One region of the Pseudoduganella lutea genome, then DNA from elsewhere that is predicted to be linked to it. Evidence: predicted binding sites of a transcription regulator. Region 1 holds the regulator's gene; each other region holds the start of a gene.
What was found. The regulator sigma-54, encoded in region 1, starts transcription at its own class of promoters, with help from an activator protein. The targets are predictions, from matches to a motif close to TGGCANGNAANCTGCTTT.
Positions count from the first base shown of each region.

Region 2: the regulator sigma-54 is predicted to act here: its motif matches at 6,875-6,892, upstream of EWM63_RS17830 (PEP-CTERM sorting domain-containing protein).
Region 3: the regulator sigma-54 is predicted to act here: its motif matches at 1,603-1,620, upstream of EWM63_RS07000 (transglutaminase family protein).

Region 1 is NZ_CP035913.1:2,479,818-2,489,800, reverse strand. It holds gene EWM63_RS10535 (TonB family protein) at 1-850, shown strand, start outside; gene EWM63_RS10530 (YnfA family protein) at 847-1,170, opposite strand; gene EWM63_RS10525 (monovalent cation:proton antiporter family protein) at 1,179-3,152, opposite strand; gene EWM63_RS10520 (KpsF/GutQ family sugar-phosphate isomerase) at 3,263-4,285, shown strand; gene EWM63_RS10515 (KdsC family phosphatase) at 4,285-4,824, shown strand; gene lptC (LPS export ABC transporter periplasmic protein LptC) at 4,850-5,443, shown strand; gene lptA (lipopolysaccharide transport periplasmic protein LptA) at 5,475-6,068, shown strand; gene lptB (LPS export ABC transporter ATP-binding protein) at 6,069-6,830, shown strand; gene EWM63_RS10495 (RNA polymerase factor sigma-54) at 6,916-8,391, shown strand; gene hpf (ribosome hibernation-promoting factor, HPF/YfiA family) at 8,483-8,839, shown strand; gene EWM63_RS10485 (enoyl-CoA hydratase/isomerase family protein) at 9,047-9,983, shown strand, end outside.
Region 2 is NZ_CP035913.1:4,189,508-4,199,490, reverse strand. It holds gene EWM63_RS17855 (glycosyltransferase family 2 protein) at 1-606, shown strand, start outside; gene EWM63_RS17850 (DUF6139 family protein) at 765-995, shown strand; gene EWM63_RS17845 (glycosyltransferase family 4 protein) at 1,159-2,202, shown strand; gene EWM63_RS17840 (hypothetical protein) at 2,189-2,992, opposite strand; gene dnaE (DNA polymerase III subunit alpha) at 3,138-6,686, opposite strand; gene EWM63_RS17830 (PEP-CTERM sorting domain-containing protein) at 6,924-7,490, shown strand; gene EWM63_RS17825 (sulfurtransferase) at 7,575-8,486, shown strand; gene EWM63_RS17820 (TolC family outer membrane protein) at 8,569-9,933, opposite strand; gene EWM63_RS17815 (HlyD family type I secretion periplasmic adaptor subunit) at 9,933-9,983, opposite strand, start outside.
Region 3 is NZ_CP035913.1:1,649,111-1,659,093, forward strand. It holds gene EWM63_RS06995 (circularly permuted type 2 ATP-grasp protein) at 1-1,281, opposite strand, end outside; gene EWM63_RS07000 (transglutaminase family protein) at 1,660-5,046, shown strand; gene EWM63_RS07005 (circularly permuted type 2 ATP-grasp protein) at 5,091-7,679, shown strand; gene EWM63_RS07010 (transglutaminase family protein) at 7,676-8,566, shown strand; gene EWM63_RS07015 (sensor histidine kinase) at 8,745-9,983, opposite strand, start outside.

The DNA of each region.
Region 1 (9,983 bases):
CGGTTTCCCGATGCTCGACATGGCTGCCCGCGACGGCATCATGAAATGCCGCTTCGTGCCTGCCACGCAGGACGGCAAGCCGCAGGCGGCATGGATGAAGATGCAGTACGTATGGACGCTGGAAAAAAAGGCGTCCGACCCGGCGGCCGTGGCGGCCGCGCTCGAGGCCGACCGCCAGGCGGCCGAGGGCGGCGATGCGGCGGCCGCGTTGCGGATGGCGAAGCGGTACATGACCACCGCGCATGGCTCGAACGATCCGCACAATCAGGAGCAGGGCGCCTGGTGGCTGCGCAAGGCGGCGGACGGCGGCAATACGCAGGCGATGGAGATCCTCGGGATGATGCTGTTCCACGGCCGCGGCATGGCCCAGGACAAGGCCGATGGTGTGCGCTGGATCGAGCAGGCCGCGGAACAGGGCGCCGCGAACGCGCAGGCGACATATGGCTTCCTGCTGCTGCGTGGCGAAGGTGTCACGAAGAATGAAGCGGCCGGCGAGGAATGGCTGCTCAAGGCGGCGCAGCAGGATCACCCGCAGGCCCAGACCCAGCTGGCGTGGCTGCAGATCCAGCGCGGCGCCGTCGATGCGGGCACGATCGCGCTGCTCGAGCGTGCCGCCGAACGCGGCGAAATGCCGGCCCGCCTGATGCTGGCGCGCTGCTATGAACGGGGAGCGGGCGTCGCGCAGGATCACACGAAGGCCTTCGCGCTCTACGCGAGGGCCGCGGCCAGCGGCAGCTCCGAAGCCAAGCGCGCGCTGGTGAGCCTGTACGACAAGGGTGCCGGCCTGCCGGAAGACCGGCGCGCCGCCAGCACGATCCTCGGGCGCGCCGATGCGCCGGCAGCGAACTAGCCGCGCGGCTGCAGCGCGATGACGGCCATGCCGCCCAGCGCGAGGGCGGCGCCCAGCGCATCCCAGCGCGTCAGCGCAATGCCGTCCACGAAGCGCAGCCACAGCAGCGCCACCGCGATGTACATTCCTCCGTATGCCGCATAGGTTCGGCCCGCAGCCGCAGGGTGCAGCGTGAGCAGCCAGGCAAACAGGGCCAGCGAAGCGGCGGCCGGTATGAGCAGCCACGCCGAACGGCCGCCCTTCAGCACGAGCCAGGGCAGGTAGCAGCCGACGATCTCGGCGACGGCCGTGACGGCGAACAGCAGCGACAGGCGCAGCATCTCCACGGTCAACCCAGCAGCAGCTGTTCGGCGCGCGCCACCGCCTGCGCATTGCCGCGCAGGACCACCACGTCACCCGCTTCCAGCACCATGTCCGCGCCGGCGTCGAGCCGTTCCCTGCCGCGCCGGACCGCCATGATCTCGGCACCGTCCACGTCGATGTCGCCCACGGTGCGGCCCACGCAGTTCGATGCCTGCGTCAGCGTCACCGTGTGCAGCCGCGCCGTTTCGGCGTCGTCGCCGACATCGCTGATGCCGTGGAAGTAGCCGCGCAGCGAGGCGTAGCGTTCCTCGCGGGCGGCCTGCACGCGGTGCACCACCCTGCGCAGCGGAACGCCCAGCATCACCAGCGCGTGCGAGGCCAGCATCAGGCTGCCCTCCATCAGTTCGGGCACCACCTCGGTGGCGCCGGCCGCCTTCAGGCGGTCCAGGTCGGAGTCGTCGTGGCTGCGCACGATCACCGGTAGCGTGGGTGCCAGCTCGTGCACGAGGTGCAGCACCTTCAGCGCCGACGGCGTGCTGGCATACGTGATCACCAGCGCGCTGGCGCGGTAGATGCCGGCCGCAATGAGGCTTTCGCGGCGCGCCGCGTCGCCATACGACACGCTGGCGCCGGCCGAGCGGGCTTCCTGCACGCGGGTGGGGTCGAGGTCCAGCGCCTGGTAGGGAATGCCTTCTTCCTGCAGCAGCGTGGCCAGGCTCTGGCCGCTGCGGCCAAAGCCGGCCACGATCACGTGCTGTTGCGCGGACATCGTGCGGGCCGCGAGCTGCGTGAGGTTCAGCGACTGCATCATCCATTCGTTGCTGGAGAATTTCAGCACCAGCCTGTCGGACTGCTCGATGAGGAACGGCGCCGCCAGCATCGACAGCACCATCGATGCCAGCACCACCTGGACCACGAACGGATCGACGAGTTCCATGCCGCCGACCACGTTCAGCAGCACGAAGCCGAATTCGCCGGCCTGCGCCAGGGCCAGGCCGGTGCGCATCGACACGCCGTCCGAGGAGCCGAACAGCTTGGCCAGGCCGGCGATCAGCGCGAACTTCATCAGCACGGGCAAGACCAGCAGCGCCAGCACGAGCCACCAGTTGTCCAGCACCACGCGCACGTTCAGCAGCATGCCGATGGTGATGAAGAACAGGCCAAGGAGCACGTCGCGGAAAGGCTTGATGTCTTCTTCCACCTGGTGCTTGTATTCCGTCTCGGAGATCAGCATGCCGGCCAGGAAGGCGCCCAGCGCCAGCGACAGGCCGGCACGCTCGGTGATCCACGCCGCGCCCAGCGTTACCAGCAGCAGGTTCAGCATGAACAGTTCCTGCGAGCGGCGCTTGACCACCACCGTGAACCAGCCGCGCATCAGCTTCTGGCCGAAGAACAGCAGCAGCACCAGCACCAGCACGGCCTTGAGCGCCGCCCAGCCCAGCGTGGCCGCCAGGTTGTCCGGATTCTTCGCCAGCGCGGGAATCAGGATCAGCAGGGGCACCACGGCGATATCCTGGAACAGCAGGATGCCGATGATCTTGCGGCCATGCTCCGATTCCAGTTCCAGCCGCTCGGTGAGCATCTTGACGACGATCGCCGTGGACGACATGGCCAGCGCGCCGCCCAGCGCGAACGCGGCCTGCCAGGAAATGTGGATGGCCGGCGGCAGCGCGCTGGCGATCACCCAGCCGAAGGCCATGGTGGCCACGATCGTCAGCACCACCTGGGCCATGCCCAGGCCGAATACGTCGCCGCGCATCGATTTCAGTTTCGGCAGCGAGAATTCGAGCCCGATCGAGAACATCAGGAAGACCACGCCGAATTCGGCCAGCGCATGGGTGGCGTGACTCTCCTCGGCAAGCCCCAGCGCGTTCGGGCCGATCAGGATGCCCACGGCTAGGTAGCCGAGCATGGGCGGCAGGTGGAGCATGCGGAATGCCACCACGCCCAGCACGGCACTGCCTAGCAGAACGAGAGTCAGTTCAAGGGGCGAGAACACGGGAGAGCGCCAATAATGGCCAGGGGCGGGAGGAGGAGATGCTGCGCGCGTGCGGAGTTTGTAACATCTGGCAAGTTTTTTGCTTTCCCAATTCGGCTATACTTTCGGCCATGAGTGTAACCCATGAAAAAACAATGCTGAAAGCTTTTGATGCAACGACCGCAAGCCGCGCGCTGGAGCTGGCGCGCGAAGCCCTGCAAATCGAGGCCGACGCGCTGATCGCGCTGCATGCCCGCCTGGCAACGGATGAGAGCGTGGGGAAAGCCGTCTCGCTGCTGCTGAACTGCAAGGGCCGCGTTGTCGTGTCCGGCATTGGCAAATCCGGCCATATCGGGCGCAAGATTGCCGCCACGCTGGCGTCCACCGGCACCCCGGCGCTGTTCGTGCACCCGGCCGAAGCGGCGCACGGCGACCTGGGCATGGTTACGCCGGACGATGCGTTCATCGCCATTTCATACTCGGGCGAAAGCACCGAGCTGATGGCGATCCTCCCCGTGGTCAAGCGCATGGGCGGCATGGTGATCTCGATGACGGGCAAGCCGGAATCGAGCCTGGCGAAGCTGGCGGACGTGCACCTGGACGTGTCGGTGGCAAAGGAAGCCTGCCCGATGAACCTGGCGCCAACGGCGTCGACGACCGTGACACTGGCGCTGGGCGATGCGATCGCCGTGGCGCTGCTGGACCTGCGCGGTTTCAAGGAAGAGGACTTCGCCCGCTCGCACCCGGGCGGGGCGCTGGGCCGCCGCCTGCTGACGCACGTGCGCGACGTGATGCGCCACGGGGCGGCGATTCCCGCCGTCACGGCCGATACGCGTCTGCCGGACGCGCTGATGGAGATCACGCAAAAAGGCATGGGCATGACGGCGGTGGTCGACGCGCAATACCGGCCGGTGGGCGTGTTCACGGACGGCGATCTGCGCCGCCTGATCGACAAGGTGCAGGATTTCGGCAAGGTCGTCATCGGCGACGTGATGCACGCGAATCCGCGTACCATCGGCCCCGACAAGCTGGCCGTCGATGCCGTGGCCGTGATGGAAGAGCACCGCATCAACCAGATGCTGGTGGTCGACGACGCGGGCACGCTGGTCGGCGCGCTGCACATCCATGACCTGACCCGTGCAAAGGTGATCTGATGAGTGAAACATATGACGTGGCCAACCTCGAACGGGCCGCGAAGGTCAAGCTGTTCATCTTCGACGTCGATGGCGTGCTGACCGATGGCGGCCTGCACTACGGTGCCGAGGGCGAAGCGTTCAAGACGTTCAACGTGCAGGATGGCCTGGGCATCAAGCTGCTGCAGGAATCCGGTGTGCTCACCGGTATCATCAGTGCGCGCCGTTCGCCGCAGGTGGCGGCCCGCGCCAGGGACCTGGCGATCGAGTTCGTGCACCAGGGCGGCCATGACAAGCTCACGCCGTTCAAGGCGCTGCTGGACCAGTTGAACCTCACTGAGGAACAGGTGGCCTTCATCGGCGACGACGTGGTCGACATTCCGATCCTGTCGCGCGCCGGTTTCGCGGTGGCCGTGCCGAATGCCCGGCCGGAAGTACTGGCGCGCGTGCACCACGTGACGCAGCACCGCGGCGGCCATGGCGCGGTGCGCGAAATCTGTGAATTCGTGCTGCGCGCGCAGGGCAATTACGAGCGTGTCATGGCCCAGTTCCTGGCCTGAGCGCTGACGTCTACAGGGAGACAGGATGCGTAACCAGCGAACAGCACACCGCTACCGGCTGTCGATCGGCATGGTCCTCGCGCTGCTCGGCGCGCTGGGCTCGTTCTGGCTGCTCGAGCTGATGAACCGGGCCGGCGGGGAAATGGAAGCCGGCATCAAGGTCGACGAGCCCGACTACATCGTGGAGCGCTTTTCGTTCGTGCGCATGTCGGAGACGGGGCAGCCCAGCTACATCATCTCGGGTGACAAGCTGACGCACCGGCCGTCCGACGATTCGTCGGAGATCGACAAGCCCGTGGTGCGCAGCATTTCCGGCGACAAGCCGCCGATGGATATCCGCGCCGAGCATGCACGGGTCGACGAGGACAATACGCGCGTGACGCTGACGAAGAACGTGAACATCCACAGGACAGCGTCACCCGCCGCGCGGGAAATGCACCTGGCCACCGAGCTGTTGACGATCTATCCGGACGAGGACCGCATGGAAACGGACCGGCCGGTGCGCATGCAGAGTGGCGGCGCGACCGCCACCGGCGTTGGCATGAAGGCCAACAATGCCACGCGCCAGTTGCAGCTCGGCCAGGGCACCATCGTGTATCCGCCCCGTGCGCGGCAGTGAAGCAAACAAGAATCGCAGATAGGAATCGAAGATGAAGAGACTCATATTGTCGGCGCTGCTGCTGCTGGGCGCGGCGGGCTTTGCCGCCGCCGAAAAGGCAGACTCGTACAAGCCCACCGAGATCAACTATGGCCGCCTCGATGCGGACGACGTGAAGCAGGTCTACACGTTCACCGGCGACGTGACGCTCACGCGTGGCACGCTGCGGATGAAGGCCGACAAGGCCGTGGTGACCTACACGCCGGACGGCTACCAGCTGGCCACGCTGACCGGCGGCGGCAAGAAGGTGGCGTTCCGCCAGAAGCGCGACGGTGAAGGCGACCAGTGGATGGAAGGCGAAGCGGACCGCATCGAATACGACGAAAAGGCCGAACTGGTGAAGATGTATTCGAAGGCCAAGATCCGCCGCCTCGAAGGCACGAAGCCGAGCGACGAGGTGGAAGGCGAGTTCATTTCGTACGACAGCCGCCGCGAGTTCTTCAGCGTGCGCAATTCCAGCACGGGCACCGACAAGCCGGGCGCCGGCCGCGGCACGATGGTGATCCAGCCGAAGCGCACGGCGCCGGCTCCCGCATCGACTCCCGCCACCACGCAACCGCCGGCCGCGCCGGCAGCGGGGAACTAGATGGCGCGCGAGCAGCAAGATTGCAGCAGCACGCTGATCGTGCGCGGATTGCAAAAGAGCTATGGCAAGCGCCAGGTGGTGCATGACGTGTCCCTGCAGGTGGCCTGCGGCGAAGTGGTGGGCCTGCTGGGCCCGAACGGTGCCGGCAAGACCACGTCGTTCTACATGATCGTGGGCCTGGTGGCGTCGGACGCCGGCACCATCGATCTCGACGGTACCGACATCTCCAGCCTGCCGATCCACAAGCGCGCCACCCTCGGCCTGTCGTACCTGCCGCAGGAAGCATCGGTGTTCCGCAAGCTGACCGTGGAAGAAAATATCCGCGCCGTGCTGGAGCTCCAGAAGGTGGACGGCAAGGCGCTCGGCAAGGCCGAGATCGACAAGCGCCTGAATGCGCTGCTGGCCGATTTGCAGATCGAGAAGCTGCGCGAGAACACGGCGCTGTCGCTGTCCGGTGGCGAGCGCCGCCGCGTGGAGATCGCCCGCGCACTGGCGACCAATCCCCGCTTCGTGCTGCTGGATGAACCGTTTGCCGGCGTGGATCCGATCGCCGTGATCGAGATCCAGCGCATCGTGCGCTTCCTGAAGGAACGCAGCATCGGTGTGTTGATCACGGATCATAACGTACGTGAAACGCTGGGCATCTGCGACCGGGCGTATATCATCAATCAGGGCAGCGTACTGGCCTCCGGCCGGCCCGATGACATCATCGCCGACGAGTCCGTCCGCCGTGTCTATCTTGGTGAGCACTTCCGCATGTAACCGCGTCGACCGCGTTGCGCCACGCGTTGTTCCACTGATAATGAGCATAAACCAGCCGTCTTGAACCAGCAGCCATGAAACAGCCATGAAACAGTCCTTGCAACTGCGCACTTCCCAGCACCTCGCGCTGACGCCGCAATTGCAGCAGTCGATCCGGCTGCTGCAATTGTCCACGCTGGAGCTGCACCAGGAACTCGAACAGCTGCTGACCGATAATCCGCTGCTCGAGCGGCTCGACGATCCGCTCGACCGTTCCGTGCGCCTGCTGGGCGATGGGGCGATCAACACCACGCAGGCGCCGGGCGAGGCGCCGCCCGAAGGCGGCCCGCCGCAGGATGCGCCGGCCGCCCCGGAACCGGAGCCCTACGAGGGCGGCGAAGGCGAAGGCCTCGACCCCGGTGCCGGCGATACCGACTGGAGCAGTGCGGGCAGTGGCAAGGGACCGGACGACGACGATGGCCGCCCCCAGCTCGAGGCAAGCCATCGCAGCCTGCGCGAACACCTGATGGAGCAGATGCGCGTGACGGTGCTGGAGCCGCGCGACCGCGCCCTGGTGGAGCTGATCATCGATGCGCTCGACGATAACGGTTACCTCGAGGAGAGCCTGGAAGATATCCATGCGCGCATGCCGGAAGAGCTGGAGATCGAGTTCGACGAATTGCGCACCGCGCTGAAGCTGCTGCAGAGCTTTGATCCGGCCGGCATCGGTGCGCGCAACGCTTCCGAATGCCTGGCGCTGCAGATCCGCCGCATGCCGGGCGTGCCGCTGGTCACGCGGCGGATGGCGCTGTGCATCGTTGAAAAACACTTGCAGTGGTTTGCGCAGCGCGACTTCAACAAGCTGAAGAAGGCACTCGATTGCGACGATGAAGACTTGCGCGAAGCGCAAGCGGTGATTCGGCAGTGCAATCCGCATCCGGGCGCCGCCTTCGCGGCCGACGTGTCAGACTATGTCGTACCGGATGTCGTGGTGAGGAAAGGACGCAATGGCTGGATCGTCACGCTCAACAATGACGTGATGCCCCGCCTGCGCGTGAATGCGCTGTATGCCAGCCTGCTCAAACAGGGCAAGGGCGAAACGCAGATGAATGCGCAGCTGCAAGAAGCCAAGTGGCTGATCAAGAATATGCGCCAGCGCTTTGACACGATCCTGCGCGTGGCCCAGGCCATCGTCGAGCGGCAAAAGAACTTTTTCTCGCATGGCGCGGTGGCAATGAGACCCCTTGTGTTGCGTGAAATAGCTGATACACTGGGTCTTCACGAGAGTACTATCTCTCGGGTAACAACTCAAAAATATATGCTCACCCCGCATGGCATGTTTGAGTTGAAGTATTTTTTTGGCAGCCACGTCGCAACCGAAGCTGGTGGGGAAGCTTCCTCGACTGCGATCCGGGCGCTGATCGTGCAATTCACAGGAGCCGAAGACCCGAAGAACCCTTTATCCGACAGTAAGATTGCGGACATGCTGGGTGAACAAGGCATGGTGATTGCGCGACGCACTGTTGCCAAATATCGCGAAGCATTGAAAATTCCCCCAGTCAGCCTCCGCAAGTCCTTGTAAGCAATCTGTAGTGTATGGGTTCCTCTGCGCCGCCGCATTTTGATGGCGGAAGCCGCACGAACCTGGATTGATCTTCTTTAGGAGTGTGTGTATGAATCTGACCATCAGTGGACACCATATCGACGTAACCCCTGCCATTCGCGAGTATGTGCAGAACAAGCTGGAACGCGTTAGACGGCATTTCGATCAGCTGATCGATGTAAGTGTGATCCTGAGTGTAGATAATCTCACCGAGAAAGAAAAAAGGCAGAAGGCGGAAATCAACCTGCGCATGTCGGGCAAGACCGTGTTTGTCGAAAGCGTCGCGCAGGACCTGTATGCGGCCATCGACTCGCTGATCGACAAGCTGGACCGGCAGGTCATGAAGCACAAGGATAAAGTGCAAAATCATAATCATGAAACCATCAAGCACCTGAGCGAGATCGAGATTCCCGCGTCACCCGCATAACGCCGGGTGCAGGTCGCAGCCGGCTGGCTGCTGCAACAGAAGGGCGCGCAATGCGCCCTTTGTTACGTCCGCACCTCACCGCATCCCGGCAGTTCACCGCAGTTCACGGCAGTTCACCTTCAGTTCCTCTTCAGTTCACCTTTTACACCCACACGATCCGCATCCATGGCTAGAATGAGGCCAATAACGACAACGATGCGAGACACCATGACCGACCACGTCCATACCAAGGTGCGCAATGGCACCGGCTTCATCACGCTCGACCGACCCAAGGCATTGAATTCGCTGTCGCTCGACATGATCCGCACGATCACCGGCACGTTGCTGGCCTGGCGCGACGACAGCGACATTGCCGCCGTCGTCGTCCGCAGCACCACCGAAAAGGCGCTGTGCGCCGGTGGCGACATCCGCTTCTTCCATGCGGCCGGTACAGCGACGCCGCAAGGCGGCAGTGCGCAGATCGAGGATTTCTTTACCGAGGAGTATGCGCTGAACTACCTCGTGTACTGCTTTCCCAAGCCCTACGTGGCCCTGATGGATGGCGTGGTGATGGGCGGCGGCATGGGCATCGCCCAGGGCGGGCCGCACAGCAGCGTGCGCGTGGTGACCGACCGCACGCGGCTGGCAATGCCCGAGGTGAACATCGGCCTGTTCCCCGACGTGGGCGGCAGCTATTTCCTGTCCCACGCGCCAGGCAAGCTGGGCGTGTACCTGGCGCTGACGGCGCTGACGATCGGCGCGGCCGACGCGATGTATTGCCGGCTGGCCGATCACTATGTGCCGGCGGCCGAGCTGCCGCAACTGGCCGACCTGGTCGGCTCCACGGCCGGGGCGGGGCTGCGCGAGGCGGTGGGCATGTTCGGACGCTCGCTGCGCGACGAGGCCGGTCCTTCCGAGCTGCAGGCGCACCGCGCGCTGATCGACGACCATTTCACCCAGCCCTCGGTACCCGACATCGTGGCCTCCCTGCGCCGCGACGATCATCCGTTCGCGCAGAAGACGCTGGCCGCCATGGAGCGCCGCTCGCCGCTGATGATGTGCGTGACGTTCGAGATGATACGGCGCGGCGCAACGATGGGCGTTGCCGATTGCCTGCGGATGGAACGCAACCTGGTGCGCCGCACCTTCGAGCATGGCGAGATCA
Region 2 (9,983 bases), 1.7 Mb from region 1:
GCGCGCGTGCGCAACCTGGGCACGCTGGCCGCCAGCGGCGATTACATCGTGTTCCTGGACGGCGACTGTATTCCCGCAAGCAATTTCGTGACGCAGCACCGCAAGCTGGCGCGGCCCGGCTTCATTGTTTCCGGCAGCCGCGTGCTGCTCTCCGAACAGTACACCCGCACGCTGCTCGAGACGCGCATCAATCTGCACCGGCTTGGCGCGATCGATCGCCTGCGGCTTCGGCTGGCCGGGGATTTCAACAAATTCCTGCAAACGGTGCTGGTACTGCCGGACGTGGGCCGCGAGCGGCGCAAGTTCAGCTGGCGGCGCATCAAGAGCTGCAACCTGGCCGTCTGGCGTGCCGACCTGGATCGCGTCAACGGCTTCGATGAAAGTTTCACCGGCTGGGGCCACGAGGATTCCGACCTCGTGGTGCGGCTGTTCAATGCCGGCGTGCTGCGCAAGGACGGCGCGTTTGCCACCGAGGTCTATCACCTGTGGCACCACGAGAACCAGCGCGACCAGGAAACGTCGAACCGCAAGGTGGTGCTGCAACGTGCCGCCGATGGCACCACGCAGGCCGAGGCGGGCCTGCGCGAACTGGCGGCCCTGGCCTGAAGGAAGAGGCGGGCCTGCGGAACTGGCGGTCTTCCACCCCGGGAGTACAATCAGCCGGGTATTGGCAGCATGTGCGGTACCGAACTGAGCTTGCGTGCGGGTACTGCCAAGCTGGCGACTTGAACAATGCACCAAGCAACCAACGAGGAGGAACCGCGATGCGCCTGGATATTTACCGACGACCCGAACACGATGGCATTTTTTCCTATCTGGCAGTGCCCGAAGGAAAGCCGATTCCCCAGGAAGCGATCAATACCGACTGGGAACCGGAAGCCAAGGCACTGGAAGTCGACGACGACGCCGATACCCTGCCCGAGTTCCACATCGAGCATCTGCCCGAGCAGATCGGCACCAAGGGCTACGCGATCACCGGCCTGAAGGATATGTAAGCCACAGCAAGCCGCACCCGCCCGCCGGATGCGGCCGCGCCCGCTGTGCTGGCGCAACAGGAGGCCTGTCGCCCCGTCCGGGGCGTTCCGCGGTGGTTATAACGGGGTTACAATTGCCAAGTTGGTAACTCCCGTTGTTCAACCCACCGCGACAGGGCCCGCCGTGATCCATTTCTTCCCCACCTACACGAAAGACGGCACGCGTTCGCCGTTTGCGCTCGGCTTGCAGGAACTCGGCGTCGAATACCGGCTGTTCGCGGACGACGTGCGCTTTCGCTACCACTCGCGGCTGAAGCTGCTGCTTGTCGGCTGGCCGAAGCTGGCCTGGTTCGCGCTGCGCGCCGGTATCCGTTCGCTGATCACCAGCCGCACGCACCCCGAGGCCGTGGTGCTGGGCTCGGACATCGAAGTGCTCATCTTCGCCCCGCTGCGCGCCCTCTTCTCGCGCCGCACGCAAATCGTGCTGCTGGGCTTCATCCTCACGCCACGCAAGCACCCGCTGCAAAACAGGTTGCGGCTGCTGTACTTCCGCTTCGTGATGCGCTTCGTCGACAAGGTCATCTGCCATTCGAAGAAGGAACGCGAGCGCTACCGGGAACTGTTCAGCAACGGTCGCACCGAGGTGTTTTATATTCCGCACGGCACCCACATCTACGGCCGCGAGGAATTGCCGGAAGCATCGAACTCGCCCTATATCCTGACGGCGGGCCGCTCCGGCCGCGATTACGGCACGCTGTTCGAGGCGATGGCCGGCCTGCCGGTCGACTTGCACGTGGTCTGCGACAACGACAAGCCCCTGGCCGGGCTTGCCATCCCCCCGAATGTGAAGGTGCTGCGCAACTGCTACGACGGCGATTATGTCGAGCAGCTCAAGAACGCGCGCTTCGTGGTGGTGCCGCTGGGCGTGGCCGACATTTCCGCCGGCCAGATGGTGCTGCTGCAGGCGATGGCCTTCAACAAGGCCACCGTGATCACGCGCACGCTGACGGTGGAGGATTATGTCAGCGACGGCAATGAAGCGCTGCTGGTACCGCAGGGCGATGCCGGGGCGATGCGCAGCGCCATCGCGCGCCTGCTGGACGATGTGCCCTACACGGCACAGATGGCCGACCGGGCGCTCGATGCCTTCGACAGCCGGTTCGACATGAAGGCGTTCGTGCGCAACCTGGTGGCCGCCGTGCGCGCGCCGCGGGCTACCGGCGCCTGATCGCCAGGCGAGCCCTCGCGGCGCGCCCGCGCCAGCCCAGGGTTCCCAGCAGCATCAGGCCGCTGGCCAGCATGGCCCATTGGCCAGGTTCGGGTACCGGCGAAGGCGTCCACGCTTCGGTATGGATCGTCAGCCGCGGGTCGCTGAGGTGCAGGTAGGCCGCGGCGGGAATGAAATACAGCTCGGGGTCGTCATCACCCGGCAGGTAATACGACGATTCGGCACCGTGCGCAATCGCGTACAGCCCCAGATGCCAGTCGAACACAGGCAAATTCAGCGAATTGTCGATATCGGCGACGATCCCCTGCGCGCTTTCGATATCGGTCTCCATCGTCCAGTAGGAACCCGCGCTGTCATTACTGTCCGGCTCGAAGTAGGTGCCGGTCACGAGCATCTGGTTCCTTGGCAGGGGCTGCGACACCATGGTCGCGCCGGCCGGCACCTCCGCGGGCACCAGCTCGCCCGACAGCATGCCCGAAAATTCGATTTTCGTGATGCGATAGCCTTCGGCGACAGCAAACCTGATCCGCGACTGGTCCGACACGATCTGCGAGTAGGAACTCTCCGAAACCACCGTTGCCAGCCGCTCGGCGGTGCCGTCCAGCCGGAGCACGGTTACCTGCTCATCCGTCGATTCCACGCTGATGGCGGCATCCAGGGGCTCGCCGGCCCAGGTCATGCTCTCCACATACTGCAGGGAAAATGTCGGCACGGACAAGGATGGCAGCGTTTGCGCCTGTACCGGCGCAGCAGAGAGGGCGGCGGCAAGCAACGGAAGGACAATTCGCATGGGGGCTCCGTCTATGGAAGGTAGGCGGCCATTCTAGCGAACCGGCCCCGGCCTCGACGGCCACACGCGTAACGAGCGCAACAGTAGCAAGCCGCAAGTAACCTGCGCGAAAAGCAGGGACGTGAAAAACGGTCCGTCCCTATTTTTAATACTCGACTGCCACGTCCTTGGCACCCAGTACCTGTTCCAGCGCCAGCGTCAGTTCGTCCGATGGCGCCACGCGCCAGTCGTCGCCCAGTTGCAGCGTGCAGTCGATGCCCTGCGGCCGGATGCGCATCTGCACCGGCAAGCCATAGTCGTCGCGGTGCGGTGCCAGCACTTCCTGCAGCTTCGCCGGCGGCACGCTCGAGGGCAGCAGCCAGCCCATCTGCCGGCCGAACTGCAGGCGCGCGGAAACGATGTCGTACACCTTCTCGGCCGAGATGCGCAGGCCGCCCGTGAAGCGGTCTTCCGATACCTTGCCGGTCACGGCCAGGAACTCGTCCTCCTTGAACGCTTTCTTGTTGGCCTCGAAGATCTCGTTGTAGACGGTGACTTCCACCACGGCGCTCTTGTCGTCCAGGCTCACGATGAGGATCTTGCCGCGCTGGGTCATCTGCGTGCGGATGCCGGTGATCACGCCGCACATCATGCGCGGTTCCCGCGACGGTTCCAGCTCGGAGAGCTTGGTGCGGGCAAAGCGCCGTGCCTCGGCCGCATACGAATCGAACATGTGGCCCGACAGGTAAAAGCCCAGCGCGATCTTTTCCTCGGCCAGTTTCTGGCGGTCGGTCCATGCAGTGGCCTGCACGTATTCGGGCGGGGCGACCAGGTCGCTGTCGTCGCCGCCGAACAGGCTGACCTGGTTGGCGGCCTTCAGTTCCTGCTCGGCGCATTCCATGGCAAACCCCACCGAGGCAAACAGCACGGAGCGCTCAACCCCCAATGAGTCGAACGCGCCGGAGCGGATCAGTGCCTCGATCGTGCGGCGGTTGATCTGGCGCTTGTCCACGCGCTTGCAGAAGTCGAACAGGCTCTTGAACGGGCCATCGGCTTCGCGCGCGGCGATGATCGCCTCGATGGCGTTCTGGCCGGCGCCCTTGACGCCGCCCAGGCCATAGCGGATGTTCGTCACCTTCTTGCCGGTGACGGAGCGCGGCGCGCCATCGGGCCGGAAGCGGTAGGCCGACAGGTTCACGTCCGGCGGCAGGATCGTCAGGCCGCACACCTCGATCGAATCCTCGACGAGGATCTTGACCTTTTCCGTGTCGTCCATCGTCAGCGACATGTTGGCCGCCATGAACGCGGCCGTGTGGTGCTGCTTCAGGTACGCGGTGTGATACGACAGCAGGGCGTAGGCGGCGGCGTGCGATTTGTTGAAACCGTAGCCCGCGAACTTTTCCATCAGGTCGAAGATCTCGTCGGCCTTCTCGGTGGTGAGCCCGCGCTCGCCAGCACCCTTGCGGAAGATCTCGCGGTGCTCGGCCATCTCCTCGGCCTTCTTCTTGCCCATCGCGCGGCGCAGCATGTCCGCGCCGCCGAGCGAGTAGCCGCCGATGATCTGCGCCATCTGCATCACCTGCTCCTGGTAGACCATGATGCCGTAGGTCTCGGACAGGATGCCTTCCGTGCGCGGGTCCGGATAGTCGAACTTTTCGCCGTGCTTGCGCTTGCAGAAGTCCGGAATCAGGTCCATCGGGCCCGGGCGGTACAGCGCCACCAGCGCGATGATGTCCTCGAAGCGGTCGGGGCGCGCGTCCTTGAGCATGCCCTGCATGCCGCGCGACTCCAGCTGGAACACGGCCACCGTCTTCGCCTTGGTCAGCAGGTCGTAGGAACCGCGGTCGTCCAGCGGCAGCGATTCCAGGTTGAAGTCCTTGTCGGCCGGGTCCAGCTCGCGGATGTAGTTCACCGCGCGGTCGAGGATCGTCAGCGTGGTCAACCCCAGGAAGTCGAACTTCACCAGGCCCACGGCCTCCACGTCATCCTTGTCGTACTGCGACACGACGCCCGTGTCGCCGGACTGCGTGTACAGCGGGCAGAAGTCGGTCAGCTTGCCCGGCGCAATAAGCACGCCGCCGGCGTGCATGCCGATGCCGCGGGTGATGCCTTCCACTTGCTGCGCCAGGTCCAGCAGCTGCTTCACTTCCTCCTCGTTCTCGAGGCGTTCCTTGAGCAGCGGCTCCTCCTCGATCGCCTCGGCGATCGTCACCGGCTTGCCCGGCTTGAACGGAATCAGCTTCGAGATGCCGTCGCAGAAGTTGTAGCCGAAGTCCAGCACGCGGCCCACGTCGCGGATCGCGCCCTTTGCCGCCATGGTGCCGAAGGTGGCGATCTGCGATACGGCATCGCGGCCGTACAGGTCCTTCACGTGCTGGATCACCAGCTCGCGTTTCTCCTGGCAGAAGTCGATGTCGAAGTCGGGCATCGATACCCGTTCCGGGTTCAGGAAACGCTCGAACAGCAGGTTGTACTTCAGCGGATCGAGGTCGGTGATCTTCAGCGCATACGCCACGAGGGAACCCGCGCCCGAGCCGCGGCCGGGGCCGATCGGCACGCCGTTGTTCTTGCCCCACTGGATGAACTCCGCCACGATCAGGAAGTAACCGGGGAACTTCATGTTGATGATCGTGTTGTTCTCGAACGCCAGCCGCTCCTCGTAGCGCGGGCGCATCTTCTCGCGATACACCGGGTCCGGGAACAATTGCACCAGTCGCTCTTCCAGGCCCTTCTTCGTCTCGGCCACGAGGAATTCGTCGATCGTCATGCCCGGCGTGGGGAAGTTCGGCAGCTGCGGCTTGCCCAGCGTGAGCGTGACGTTGCAGCGTTTGGCGATTTCCACGGAGTTTGCCAGCGCGGCCGGCAGATCCTCGAACAGGATCGCCATTTCCTCCTGGGTCATGAAGCGCATCTGCTCGTTGAAGCGCTTCGGCCGTCTCGCGTTGGCGATCATTTCGCCTTCGGCGATACAGATGCGCGCCTCGTGCGCGATGAATTCGTGCTCGGACATGAACTGCACCGGGTGCGTGGCCACCACCGGCAGGCGCAGCCTGGCGGCCAGCGCCACGGACTGGCGCACCTGCGCCTCCTGGTTCGGCTGGCCGGCGCGCTGGATCTCGATATAGAAATGGCCCGGGAAGATGGCCGACCATTTTTGCGCATGCTTTTCGGCCAGCTCCAGGTTGCCGTTGTCGATCGCGCAGCCGATATCGCCGAACTGCGCGCCGGACAGCGCGATCAGGCCGTTGGCGCCGCTTTCCCCGGGCATCACGTCATAGGCCTGGTCCTTCAACGCCTGCAGCCACTCGGTGCGCAGCTCGGCGCGGCCCTTGTACTGGTTCGTCAACCATGCCATCGACAGCAGTTCGCACAGCTGCAGGTAGCCCACGCGGTTCTTCGCCAGCAGCAGCAGGCGGCTCGGTTTTTCGCGGTTGTCGTCATTGGTGATCCACACGTCGCAGCCGATCACGGGCTTGATGCCCTTGCCGCGCGCGCTCTTGTAGAACTTCACCATGCCGAACAGGTTCGACAGGTCGGTGATGGCCAGCGCACCCTGCTTGTCCTTCACGGCGGCCTTGACCAGGTCGTCGATACGCACCAGGCCATCGACGATCGAGTACTCCGAGTGCACCCGCAGGTGAACGAAATCCGGGCCTGGCGGGGCTGCCGGTTCGTCGGGTTGGATGACTTGCTGGTCGAGGATTTCGTTGCTCATGGGGTCGTATCGAAGATCGGATTGCGGACGGCGAAGGTGCTATTTTACCGCCGCCGCCTTGCGCCGTCGCAGGAAACCCCGGCGGAGTTCCCTTTACACATGAGTTTTTGTCGAGAAACTTTACAGTTGACTGCCGAGCCGTTGAGCAGGCTCAGCCATATCATTGATTTTACTCAAGATTATATAGCTGGCATTATGCTTGCTTTAACTCTTGGTAACTAACCAACGGGAGCCGTCGTGCGAACCATCGTCAAGAATATTCTCGTCACCGGCGGCATGCTGATGGGTCTGCATACCGCAGCCCAGGCCGGACCGCTCCTCGTCGTCTCAAACGGCATCCTGATGGGTGCGCAGGGGGTGGAATACGATGGCCACCACTATAACGTGTCGTTCTCCGATATCCGTCCGACGAATACCACGATGGCGTTCAGCAGCTTCAACCAGAGCTGGGGCGCCTCGGAGGCGCTGTACAACGTCTTCCAGGACGTGTACGACACGAACCCGGCCCGCACCAACGGCTGTTCGAATTCGCTCAGCTGCCTGGTGGTGACCGGCTACAGCATCAACTTTCTCGGCGTGACCGGCGTAGGCTACACCAATACGGCCAGCAGCTATATCGATCCGGTCATTCCCTTCCTCGTGGTGGGCAATGCGGCGAACCAGTCGGGTGTCACTTATGCGCACTGGTCGATCCAGCCGGAGCGGCAAGTCGTTCCCGAGCCTTCCACCCTGCTGCTGTCGGGCCTCGGCCTGGCCGCGCTGGCGGTGCGCCGAAAGCGCCTGGCCGGCAAGACCGTTGCATAACAGAACCGGAAACCGCGGCAACGCGGAATTGCCAGCCGATACGCTTATAATGTCGGCTGTTCCGCTTTCCCTCTCTGATCCGTTATGCAAGCTAGCACTCTCGGCGCCCCCATCGAGGCCGGCGCCGCATTGGCACATTCGGCGGCGCCTGCCGCCGACCTGTTCGTCAACATCGCCGCCTACAAGTTCATCACGCTGGACCATCTCGAAGAACTCCGCCCGCGGTACCAGGACATCACGCAGCGCCTCGGCCTGAAGGGCACGATCCTGCTGACGCCCGAAGGCATCAACATGTTCCTGTCCGGCACCCGCGCCAATATCGACGAGTTCATGGTCTGGGTGCGCGCCGATGCGCGCCTGGCGGACCTGGAAGTGAAGGAAAGCCTGTCCGCCGAGCAGTCGCACAAGCGCATGCTCGTGAAGATCAAGGCCGAGATCATCACGATGCGCATGCCGCTGATCAAGCCGGAAGAAGGCCGCGCGCCGTTCGTGGACGCGAAAACCCTCAAGCGCTGGCTGGACCAGGGCCACGACGACAAGGGCAAGCCGGTGGTGATGGTGGACACCCGCAACGACTTCGAAGTGGACGTGGGCACGTTCGACAACACGGTCGACTACCGCATCAGCAAGTTCACCGAGTTCCCGCAGGTGATCGAAGAACACAGGGCCGACTTCGAAGGCAAGACGGTGGTCACCTTCTGCACCGGCGGCATCCGCTGCGAAAAGGCGGCGATCCACATGCAGAACATCGGCTACGACAACGTCTACCAGCTCGAAGGCGGCATCCTGAAGTATTTCGAGGACGTCGGCGGTGCCCACTACACGGGCGACTGCTTCGTGTTCGACTACCGCACCGCGCTCAATCCGCAGTTGCAGCCCACCGAAACGGTGCAGTGCTTCGCCTGCCGCGCCATCGTCACCCCGCGCCAGCAACTCGCACCGGAATACGTGTACGGCGTCTCCTGCCCGCACTGCCACGGCAAGGAACAGGCCTGACCCGATTCCGGGCCCGCCGCAATAAGAAAATGGCCAGGCAAATGCCTGGCCTTTTTTCATGCAACGGCTGCGCGCCGTCGCATCAGTCGAAATACGCCGCCACCATCCGCAAGTCTTCCACGGACAGCACGCCGGCCGCCGCGCGCATGCGCAGCAAGGCCTGCAGGTAGCCGTAGCGGGCCTGCGCCAGGTCGCGTTGCGCCGTATACAGCTGGCGCTTGGCGTTCAGCAGGTCGAGGTTGATGCGCACGCCGCCCTTGATGCTTTGCTCGGTGGCTTTCACGAGGAGATTGGCCGAATCGACAGCCTTCACCAGCGCATCGATGCGCCGCACGCTGCTGGTCAACGTGTTGTAGTCCTTGCGCAGCGCGGTCAAGGTCTTGTCGATCTGCGCCTGCAGGTCTTCCTCGGCCTTGCTCTTGTTGGCCGCGGCCTGCCGCGCCTGCGCGCTGATGGCGCCGCCGTTGTACAGCGGGATATTCAGCTGGAAACCGATCGCATGCGAATCGATGTTCTGGTTGATCGTGTTGACCGAATCGGATTCGCTTTTCTGGTAAGAGCCCACCAGGTCAAGGCGCGGCGTGTGGCCTGCGCGCGCCTTGTTGAATTCCTGCCGCGCGATCTCGATCCCGTACTGCAAGGCCTTGATGTCCGGATTGTTTTCCATCGCGGTGCGCTTCCACTCGTCGAAGCCGAGCGTATCGGCCGGCGCGACGCGGAAGCCAGGGCGCATCGGGTCGAGCGCATCGACGTCGCCACCGATGATGCCGGCCAGCGTGGTCCGCGCATTGAGCACGTTGTCCTGCCCTTCCAGTACCTTTGCCTCGGCCAGGTCGAGGCGCGACTGGGTTTCGATCGCGTCCGTCTTCGTACCCTCGCCTTTCGCGAAGAGCAGGTCGTTGACCTTGCGCTGTTCCACATACATGTCGCGCTCGATCTCGGCCAGTGCCAGCTGGTCCTGCTGGAACAGCACCTCGAAATAAGCGGCGGCCACGCGCACGATCACTTCCTGCTGCTGGCTGTCGAACTGGGCGACGCTGTAGTTCGTTTGCGCCTTGCCCTGCTTGTAGCGGGCCAGCGCATCGAGGCTGATCAGCGGCTGGCGCAGCTGGACCACTTTCGAACGGGCGATATAGTGCTGGTCGCGTTCGGCCAGCGTGCTGCCGGGGAAGGACGTCACCGTGTGCGATTTGCTGCCGCTGACGCTGGCGCTGAGGGTCGGCAGCAGGGCCGAGCGGCCGATCGCCTGGTATTCCCTGCCGGCTTCGGCCGTGTAGAACGCGGCGCGGAACGCGGGGTCGTTCTGCAGCGCCGCCTGGTAGGCCTGCATCAGGCCCAGCGCGGAAGCGGCACCGCCGTGCAGCAGCAGGGCCGTGCCCAGCAGTACCGGAATGCGGCGCAGCACGGCGGCGCCCTGGTGTTTCCTTGTCCTGGTCATGTCCGTCATCAATCCTCCGACAGCGCCGAATGGGCACGGTCGATGACCGGCTTCATCAG
Region 3 (9,983 bases), 830 kb from region 1:
CGGGCGCAGGTCGATGTGGCGCGGCGCGATGCCCGAGTCGACATAGGTCGGGCAGGCCGACAGCGCCAGCGTGGGCTGGGCGATGTAGCCTGCCGGGTTGGCCACCAGGCGCTCGCGGAATGCCTCGATCTCGGTATGCGTCGATGCCGGGCCTACCAGCATGCCGTAGCCGCCGGCGCCGTGCACTTCCTTCACCACCAGCTCGGGCAGGTTCGCCAGCGTGTAGGCCAGGTCGTCCTTCTTCCGGCACTGGTAAGTCGGCACATTGTTGAGGATCGGCTTTTCGCCCAGATAGAACTCGATCATGTCGGGCACGAACGGGTAGATCGACTTGTCGTCGGCCACGCCGGTGCCGATGGCATTGGCCAGCCCCACCCTGCCGGCACGCACCGCATCGAGCAGGCCGGGCACGCCCAGCTTCGACTCGGCGCGGAACGCGCGCGGATCGAGGTAGTCGTCGTCGATGCGGCGGTAGATGACATCGACCCGCCGCGCGCCTTGCGTGGTGCGCATGTACACGGTCTCGTTCTTCACGAACAGGTCCTGCCCCTGCACCAGCGACACGCCCATCTGCTGGGCCAGGAACGCATGCTCGAAATAGGCCGAATTGTGCTGGCCGGGCGTGAGCACGACCACGGTGGGATTGGCGCTATCGTGCGGCGCCACGGTGCGCAGGTTATCGAGCAGCAGGTCGGGATAGTGGTCTACCGGCGCCACCTGGTTGCTGGCGAAGAGCGCGGGGAACAGCCGCATCATCATCTTGCGGTTTTCCAGCATGTAGGAAACGCCCGACGGCACCCGCAGGTTATCTTCAAGCACATAGAACTCGCCCTCGCCGGCCCGCACGATGTCGACACCGGCGATATGCGCATAGATATTGGCCGGCACGTCCACGCCCTGCATGGCCGGCCGGTATTGGGCATTGTTCATGACCTGTTCGGCCGGGATGATGCCCGCCTTGAGGATCTCCTGGCCGTGGTACACGTCGTGCAGGAAACGGTTCAGCGCCGTGACCCGCTGCACCAGGCCCGCCTGCAACTGCGCCCATTCAGCGGCGTGAATGACTCGCGGGATGATATCGAACGGGATCAGCCGTTCCTTGCCGGCCGTGTCGCCATAGACGGCGAACGTGATGCCCACGCGCTGGAAGATCAGTTCGGCCTCCAGCCGTTTCTGCTCGATCAGGCCGGCCGGCTGCTGCGCCAGCCACTCCGCGAACGCGTGGTAGTGCGGGCGCACGGTGGCTTCGGTGGAATACATTTCGTCGTAAAAGTTCGGCATCGAATTCCTCCTCGTAGCACAAGTGCTAACAAGAAACGTGCCAGGACTAGGACGGTCGCAAAGCATGTAAGGAAGATGTCGCAAATGGCGGTCGAGCCGCTGGGGTCTGTCCCCGGTAAGTGTCAACTCGCGCGCTTGCCACCGGCGTACCGAGGGGACTGACCCCGGTTTTTGCCAGCGTTCTGGGCACTCGGCCAAAAAACCGGGGTCAGTCCCCTTGAACCGTCAACAACCACACTAATGGCCAACACTTACCGGGGACAGACCCCTGAACTCTGCTGCCAACGATTACCTCTCGCCTGATTCGATTGCATTTATTGCAGGTACGAATCATGCTTCATCACCTCATATCGCGCCCATTTCGAAAGGCAGTCCCGCATGGCTATCCGTATCGCGCTGCACCACAAGACCAGTTACCGCTATGACCGACCCGTCGGCCTGTCGCCGCACGAAGTGCGCCTGCGCCCCGCGCCGCACGCCCGCACCCCGATCCTGTCGTACTCGCTGACGGTGGCGCCGCAGGAGCACTTCATCAACTGGCAGCAGGACCCCTACGGCAACTACATCGGCCGCTTTGTCTTCCCCGAAAAATCGGACACGCTGGAATTCACGGTCGACCTGGTGGCCGACATGACGGTCATTAACCCGTTCGATTTCTTCGTCGAGAAGTACGCTGAAACTTTCCCCTTCGCCTACCCGCCGCAATTGACGGCCGAACTGAGCGCCTACCTGCAAACGGAACCGGCCAGTCCGCTGGTGCTCGAATGGGTAACGGCGGCGCGGCGCGACCTGCTGGCGCACCCGATGGGCACCAACGATTTCCTGGTGGCCGTCAACCAGCGCCTGCAGCGCGATATCGCCTACCTGCTGCGCATGGAACCCGGCGTGCAGGCGCCCGACGAAACGCTGCAGAAGCGCTCCGGGTCGTGCCGCGACACCGGCTGGCTGCTTGTGCAGATCCTGCGCGAGATGGGCCTGGCGGCAAGGTTCGTGTCCGGCTACCTGATCCAGCTGCGCGCCGACCAGGAAGCGCTCGATGGCCCCAGCGGTACCGACGTGGACTTCACCGACCTCCACGCGTGGACGGAAGTGTATGTGCCCGGCGCCGGCTGGATCGGCCTCGATCCCACATCCGGCATGCTGGCCAGCGAAGGCCACATCCCGCTGGCCTGCACGGCGCTGCCCTCGTCCGCCGCGCCGGTCTCGGGTTATACGGACAAGGCCGAGGTCACGTTCTTCCACGAGATGACGGTCACGCGCATCCACGAAGACCCGCGCGTAACAAAACCCTACAGCGAAGCGGACTGGCACAAGATCGACCGCCTCGGACAGCAGGTCGATGCCGACCTGAAAAGCCAGGACGTGCGCCTGACCCAGGGCGGCGAACCCACGTTCGTGTCGATCGACGACATGGACGGCCCCGAATGGAACACCCTGGCCCACGGGGATAAAAAGCGTGAGCTGGCCGGCAACCTGATGCACCGGCTGAAAAACCACTTTGCGCCGGGCGGCATGCTGCACTACGGCCAGGGCAAGTGGTACCCGGGCGAACCGCTGCCGCGCTGGGCCCTGAACATCTACTGGCGCATCGACGGCCAGCCGATGTGGCTCGACGCCACGCTGTTCTCGGACGAACACCTCGACGACGGCTATGGCCCTGACGATGCCGGCCGCTTCACCGCCGAACTCGTGAAATCGCTCGCCCTGCCCGCCAACAGCGCCATCCCGGCCTACGAAGACGTGCTGGTGCAGGCCCGCCGCGAAGAAGCGCTGCCCCGCAACATCGACCCGCTGGATGCCGACCTCGCAGCGCCGGAAGAACGTCGCCGCCTGGCGCGCCTGCTCGAACGGGGCCTGGGCGAGGTGGCCGGCTATGTGCTGCCGCTGAAGCCCAAGGATTATGATCCAGCCACGATCGGCACCGTCTGGCAAACGTCGCCGTGGCCGATCCGCCGCGAGCACCTGTACCTGATCGAGGGCGACTCGCCGATCGGCCTGCGCCTGCCGCTGGCCACGCTGCCGTGGGTGATGCCGGAAGAACGCGAGACGGAATACGATGTCGACCCGTTCGCGCCGCGCGGCGCGCTGCCGGTGGAAGAACGCAAGAAGGAAAAGGAAAAGCGGCCAATCCTCGGGCTGGCCGCCGGTAAAGCCTCATCGGACAAGGCGGCGGAGAAGCCGCGCAGGCCGGTCGTGGAACCGATCCGGCCACTGCAACCGGCCGAGCCGGCACCGCGCGACGTAATCCACACGGCGCTGTGTGTGGAAGTGCGCGCCGGCCGCCTGTACGTGTTCATGCCCCCGATCAAGCGCATCGAGGATTACCTGGCGCTGGTGACCGCCGTCGAACGCACGGCGGGCAAGCTGGCGATGAAACTGCGCATCGAAGGCTACGCGCCGCCACGTGACCCGCGCATCAAGCTGCTCAGCGTGACGCCCGACCCCGGCGTGATCGAGGTGAACATCCACCCGGCGGCCAGCTGGAATGAGCTGGTGTACAACGTGTCGACCCTGTACCAGGAGGCCCGGCTGACGCGGCTGGGCACCGAGAAATTCATGCTCGACGGCCGCCACACAGGCACCGGCGGCGGCAACCACGCCACGCTGGGCGGCGCCACGGCCGAAGACAGCCCGATGCTGCGCCGGCCGGACCTGCTGAAAAGCCTGATCACCTACTGGCAGAACCACCCTGCCCTGTCGTACCTGTTCTCGGGCACCTTCATCGGGCCCACGAGCCAGGCGCCGCGCGTGGACGAAGCGCGCGACGACAACCTGTATGAACTGGCGATCGCGTTCCAGCAGATGGACCAGGTGCTGCCCACGCTGCACGAAGGCGACAAGCCGTGGATCGTCGACCGCCTGCTGCGCAACCTGCTGGTGGACCTGACGGGCAACACGCACCGCTCCGAATTCTCCATCGACAAGCTGTATTCGCCGGACGGCCCCACCGGCCGCCTGGGTCTCGTGGAATTCCGCGCCTTCGAGATGCCGCCGCACGAGCGCATGAGCCTTTTGCAGATGCTGCTCCTGCGCGCCCTGGTGGCACGCTTCTGGCGCCAGCCCTACCAGGCGAAACTCGTGAACTGGGGCGTGGCGCTGCACGACCGGTGGATGCTGCCGCACTTCGTCGCGCAGGATATCCGCGACGTGGCCCGCGACCTGCGCGCGCACGGCTACGAATTCGAGGACCACTGGTTCGAGCCCTTCATCGAATTCCGCTTCCCCCGCTTCGGCACCGTGGTTTACGAAGGCGTGGAAATGGAGCTGCGCCAGGCGATCGAGCCGTGGAACGTGCTGGGCGAGGAAGTGAGCGCCGGCGGCACCGCGCGCTATGTGGATTCGTCCGTGGAGCGCATGCAGCTGCTGGTGCGCGGGCTGACGAACGGCCGCCACGTGATTGCCTGCAACGGCCGCATGCTGCCCTTGCACCCCACCGGCATTCCGGGCGAGTATGTGGCGGGGGTGCGCTTCCGCGCGTGGAGCCCGTGGTCGGCGCTGCACCCGACCATCCGCGTACAGGCGCCATTGACCTTCGACCTCGTCGACACGTGGAGCGGCCGCGCGATCGGCGGCTGCACGTACCACGTGGTGCACCCGGGCGGGCGCAACGAAGTGGGCTCGCCGGTCAACGCCAACGCGGCCGAGGCACGCCGTTTCGCCAGGTTCTGGCCCCATGGCCACACGCCGGGCCCCATGACTGTGCGAAAAGAGGAACGGAATCCGAGCTTCCCGATGACACTGGATTTGCGCTGGCAGGCAGATTGATTTACTGTTTAAGTTCCTGATGGAAAGTATAGCTGCCGTGCGACATGTCCAATAATCTTCTTGAGTCCTACCTCGCCGCGCCCGCCGGTTTCGATGAAATGCTCGACGCGGCCGGCGTGCCGCGCGCGCACTGGCGCGCCATGCTCGACAGCCTGGAGCACGAACCGCCCGACATGATGCGCCAGCGCCACGAAATGGTGCAGCGGCAGGTACGCGAAAACGGCGTGACCTACAACGTGCGCGCCGACGCCGACGGCATGCAGCGCCCGTGGGATTTGAACGTGCTGCCGCTGATCCTGCCGCACGAGGAATGGAGCGGCATCGAGGCGGCGGTGATCCAGCGCGCCCGGCTCCTCAATAAAATCCTCGGCGACGTCTACGGCCCGCAGGACATGCTGCGCGAAGGCCTATTGCCGCCAGCGCTGGTGCACGGCCACGCCGGCTTCCTGCGCCCCTGCCACGGCATGAGTCACCACGACGATATCGCCCTGCACTTCTACGCGGTGGACCTGGCAAGGGCGCCGGACGGCCGCTGGTGGGTGCTGGCCGACCGCACGCAGGCGCCATCTGGCGCCGGCTATGCGCTCGAAAACCGCGCCATCATTTCGCCCACTTTCCCCGATCTGCTGCGCGAACTGAAGGTGCAGCCGCTGGCAGGCTTCTTCCGCACGATGCACGACAGCCTGGTGCACTGGGGCCGCCTGTCCGCGGCCAAGGGCGATTCCCCGGCACCGCTGCGCGAGAGCGAGATGCCGCTGATCGTGCTGCTCACGCCCGGCCCGCGCACGGAGAGCTACTACGAGCAGGCCTATCTCGCGCGCCATCTCGGCCTGCCGCTGGTCGAAGGCAGCGACCTCACCGTGCGCGACGGCGTGGTGTACCTGAAAACATTGGCGGGCCTGCACCGGGTGCACGTGATCATCCGCCGCGTGGACGACGAATCGTGCGACCCGCTCGAACTGCGCAGCTCCATGCTGGGCGTGGCGGGCCTGACGCAGGCGGCCCGCCGCGGCAATGTGCTGGTGTCGAACAGCCTGGGTTCCAGCCTGCTCGAATCGGGTGCCCTGCTCGGCTTTTTACCGGCCCTCTCTCGCCGGCTGCTGGGTGAACCGCTCAAGATGCCATCGGTGGCCACGTGGTGGTGCGGCGAACCCGCCGCGCTGGAAGCGGTGATTGGCAAACTGGACCGGCTCGTCATCAAGCCGAGCTTTTCCCAGCTGCCGCCGACCACGGTGTTCGGCCAGGACCTGACCGGCGACGCGCGCGAAGCTCTTATCGCCAAACTGCGCGCCAATCCAAACAACTACATCGCCCAGGAAGTGGTGCAGTTTTCGCGGGCGCCCGTCTGGAAGGCCGGCACGGGGCCCGGCCTGCAACCGCGCGCCATCGGCCTGCGCGTGTTCGCCTGCGCCACGCCGAACGGCTATGTGGTGATGCCGGGCGGCCTGACCCGCGTGGCCACCGGCCCCGATGCGCGGGTGCTGACGATGAAGATGGGCGGCGCCAGCAAGGACACGTGGGTGCAGGCACGCGCCCGGGTGGCTGTGCCGCGCCTGCAACAGCGCAGCATCACCGGCGCTGACCTCGTGCGCGAAGACAGCAACCTGTCGAGCCGCGTGGCGGAAAACCTGCTGTGGTTCGGCCGCTATGCGGAACGCTGCGACAACATCGCCCGCCTGCTGCGCGTGGCCCTGAACTTCCTGTTCAACGTGCGCTTCGACCAGCGCGGCGCCGAATGGCCGACCGTCGAGGCACTGTGCATCTGGTTCCAGCTGATCGATGGCGAAAAACGGCCGGTGGCCGGACAAGCAGTGCAGATGCAAAGCCAGACTTCCGGCCAAGGTGCTCAATCGCAAAGCCAGAGCCAGGCGGTTGCCATCTTCACAGATGCCGAACTGGAGTCGGCCCTGCTGCTGGCCGTGGTGTCACCGAATGTGCCCGGCCTGGCCCGTCAGCAGCAGCAACTGGTGCGCCTCGCCGGCCAGTTGCACGAGCGCTTCTCGATCGACAACTGGCGCGCGTTGAACCGCATGGCGCAGCCGGCCACCCCGCCCGGCGAGCGGCCGTCGCAATCGGAAGCGATGACGATCCTCGACGACGCCGCCTCCGCGCTGATGACGCTCGCCGGCTTCGCCCTCGACGGCATGACGCGCGACCTCGGCTGGCGATTCATGTCGATCGGCCGCCGCCTGGAGCGGCTGCAGTTCCAGAGCGTGGTGCTGCAGCGCGCGCTGGCGATGGATGAAAACGGCAACCTGGAATGGCTGCTCGAACTGTCGGACAGCATCATTACCTACCGCTCCCGCTACCGCGCCCAGCCCGAGTGGCTGCCGGTGCTCGACCTGCTGCTGCGCGACGGCACCAACCCGCGCTCGATCCTGTTCCAGATGGATGGCATTCTCGGAGCGCTTCGCAAGATCGCTTTGACCCATGGAGCCTGTGGCGTCGAGTTGCTGGCGCCGTTGCGGGAGGAAGTGCTGGCGCTCGAGCCGGATGCCGACCTTAATTACGCCAATGCGCATTTGAGCGATCTTCTGAGCCGCATCCAGCTTGCCAGTGCCGCCTTGTCGGAGCAGATCAGCGTGCAGTTCTTCAGTTATACGGATGGGCAGCAGAGGAGCCGGAGATCATGAGTGACTTGCTCCCTTCGAGTGAGGTGCGCGCGCGGTATCGGGTGGTGCATGAGACGCGGTATCGGTATCAGAGCACGGTGACCTTGTCGCAGCAGTACCTGCATCTGACGCCGCGGTCGTTTGCTCTCCAGCAGACCGAGTCGCATCAGATCTGGGTCGATCGTTCGGTGGACGATACGCGCGATGGCACCGACTATTTTGGGAACTGTACGCGGCATGTTTCGCTGACGGTGCCGCATGACAGTTTGCTGGTGCATGCGGAATCGACTGTTGCGCTATTTGCGCGCCCTACCCTGGTGGATATCGGTGGCACGCTGCCCTGGGAGGGGACGCGGGACATGATGACCAAGGAGAAGAGTGCCGCCACCCTGGAGGCTTGCCGGTATCTTTATGGGTCGCCGCATGTGTATATGTTCCCGGAATTGGAAGCCTATGCGCGGGTCAGCTATACGCCTTGTCGGCCGCAGCTCGATGCCGCGCTGGAGCTGACACATCGGATTTTCGAAGATTTCGAGTTCGATGCCAGGGCGACGGAGATTTCGACGCCGTTGGAGCAGGTGCTAAGGGGCCGGCGTGGAGTTTGCCAGGATTTTGCTCAGCTCATGATCGGCTGCTTGCGCAGCCTCGGGCTGCCGGCTCGTTACGTCAGTGGGTACATCCTAACGCATCCGCCGGCGGGGAAGCCGCGGTTGGTGGGGGCGGATGCTTCGCATGCCTGGGTGTCGGTGTTTTGTCCCGAGATGGGGTGGGTGGATTTTGATCCGACCAACCGCTGCCTCGTGGGGCATGAACACATTACGCTCGGGTGGGGACGGGATTTCAGTGATGTGACGCCGATGCGGGGGATTGTGTTGGGAGGTGGGGGCAGGTGCTGGATGTGGAGGTGACGGTGACGCCGTTGTGAGGCGAAGGTCAAATAAAACGTCCTTGATCCGAGGCCAGCACCAATCCCGGCAGAGATAGGAGATCTCCTATCTCATCCCTATGCTTCCCAACCTGCGGGTCAGCTGAGTGGTATCACACAGCCCTGCCACCTCAAAACTTACCCTGTTAGTCGACGTTAGCTCAGCCACTGCAAGCTGCCGCCCCAACCCGCGGCAACGTCACCTCCAACTGACACCCCATCCCCGCCCCGTCGCTTTTCGCACTGACCGCCCCGCCATGCAGGTGCACAAGACTCCTGGCCAGCGCCAGCCCGATCCCCAGCCCACCCTGGCTACGATCCAGCCCCTGCGCGCCCTGTGAAAACAGGTCAAACGCACTATCGATCAGCTCCGCGGACATCCCGATCCCGTTATCCCGGATCGAGATCGTCAACGTCCTGGCCTGCGCCTCGAGAAGCAGTTCGATACGTCCGCCATCCGGTGTGTATTTCGCCGCATTCCCAAGCAGGTTCGCGAACACTTGCACCAGGCGCTTGCGGTCGCCTTTGACCATCACCTGCACCGGTGCAAGCAGCACATCCAGGTGATGCTGGTGGCGTGTGACGAGTGGCCGGACTTGTTCGATGGCGTCGGCGATCACGTCCTTGATGTTCAGTTCCGCGGTGTCCAATTCCACCTTGCCGCGCGTAACTCGTGAAACGTCCAGCAGGTCGTTGATCAGCGAGGTCATATGCGCGGCCTGCCGGGCGATGATCGCACCGGTACGCCGCACGACGCCTTCGTCGAAGTGGAAGTTGGACAGGATGGCGGACGCCGACATGATCGGTGCGAGCGGGTTGCGCAGCTCGTGCGCGAGCATGGCAAGGAACTCATCCTTCTTCTGGTCCGCCGTGCGCAGTGCGCTCTCGGCGTCGACGCGGTCCGTGATATCCATCTGCGCGATGACGGCGCCGGTGATGGCGCCAGTCTCGTCGCGCACCGGGCGGGCCGAATTGAGCACGGTGCGACGGGGCCCGGCCGCATCGAATGGCGCGATCTCGATCACCTGGCGCGGCGTTTCCTCGCCGAGCAGGGCCCGCGCCAGCGACCATTCGTGTGGCGCAAGCAGCTGTCCGTGTTGTGCCGAGCCATCGGCCCACCATCCCCGCCGTGGTTGCCCCGGCCCGAGGTCGGTGGCGTCGGGGTGCAGTCCCAGCATCCTGCGATTTTCGGCATTCATCGTGACGATTGCGCCGTTGGCATCGGCGATGACAATGCCGACAGGCGCGGCCTCCAGCAGCGCATCGGTGCGCCGGCGCTCGGCTTCGGCTTGGCGGGACACTTCCAGGGCAAGCCGCTGGCTCTCGCGCAGCTCACCCTGCACCTGTGCCTGCCGGGCGATCAGCAACGCCTGGTCCTTCACGACCTTGCGCAACTCGAT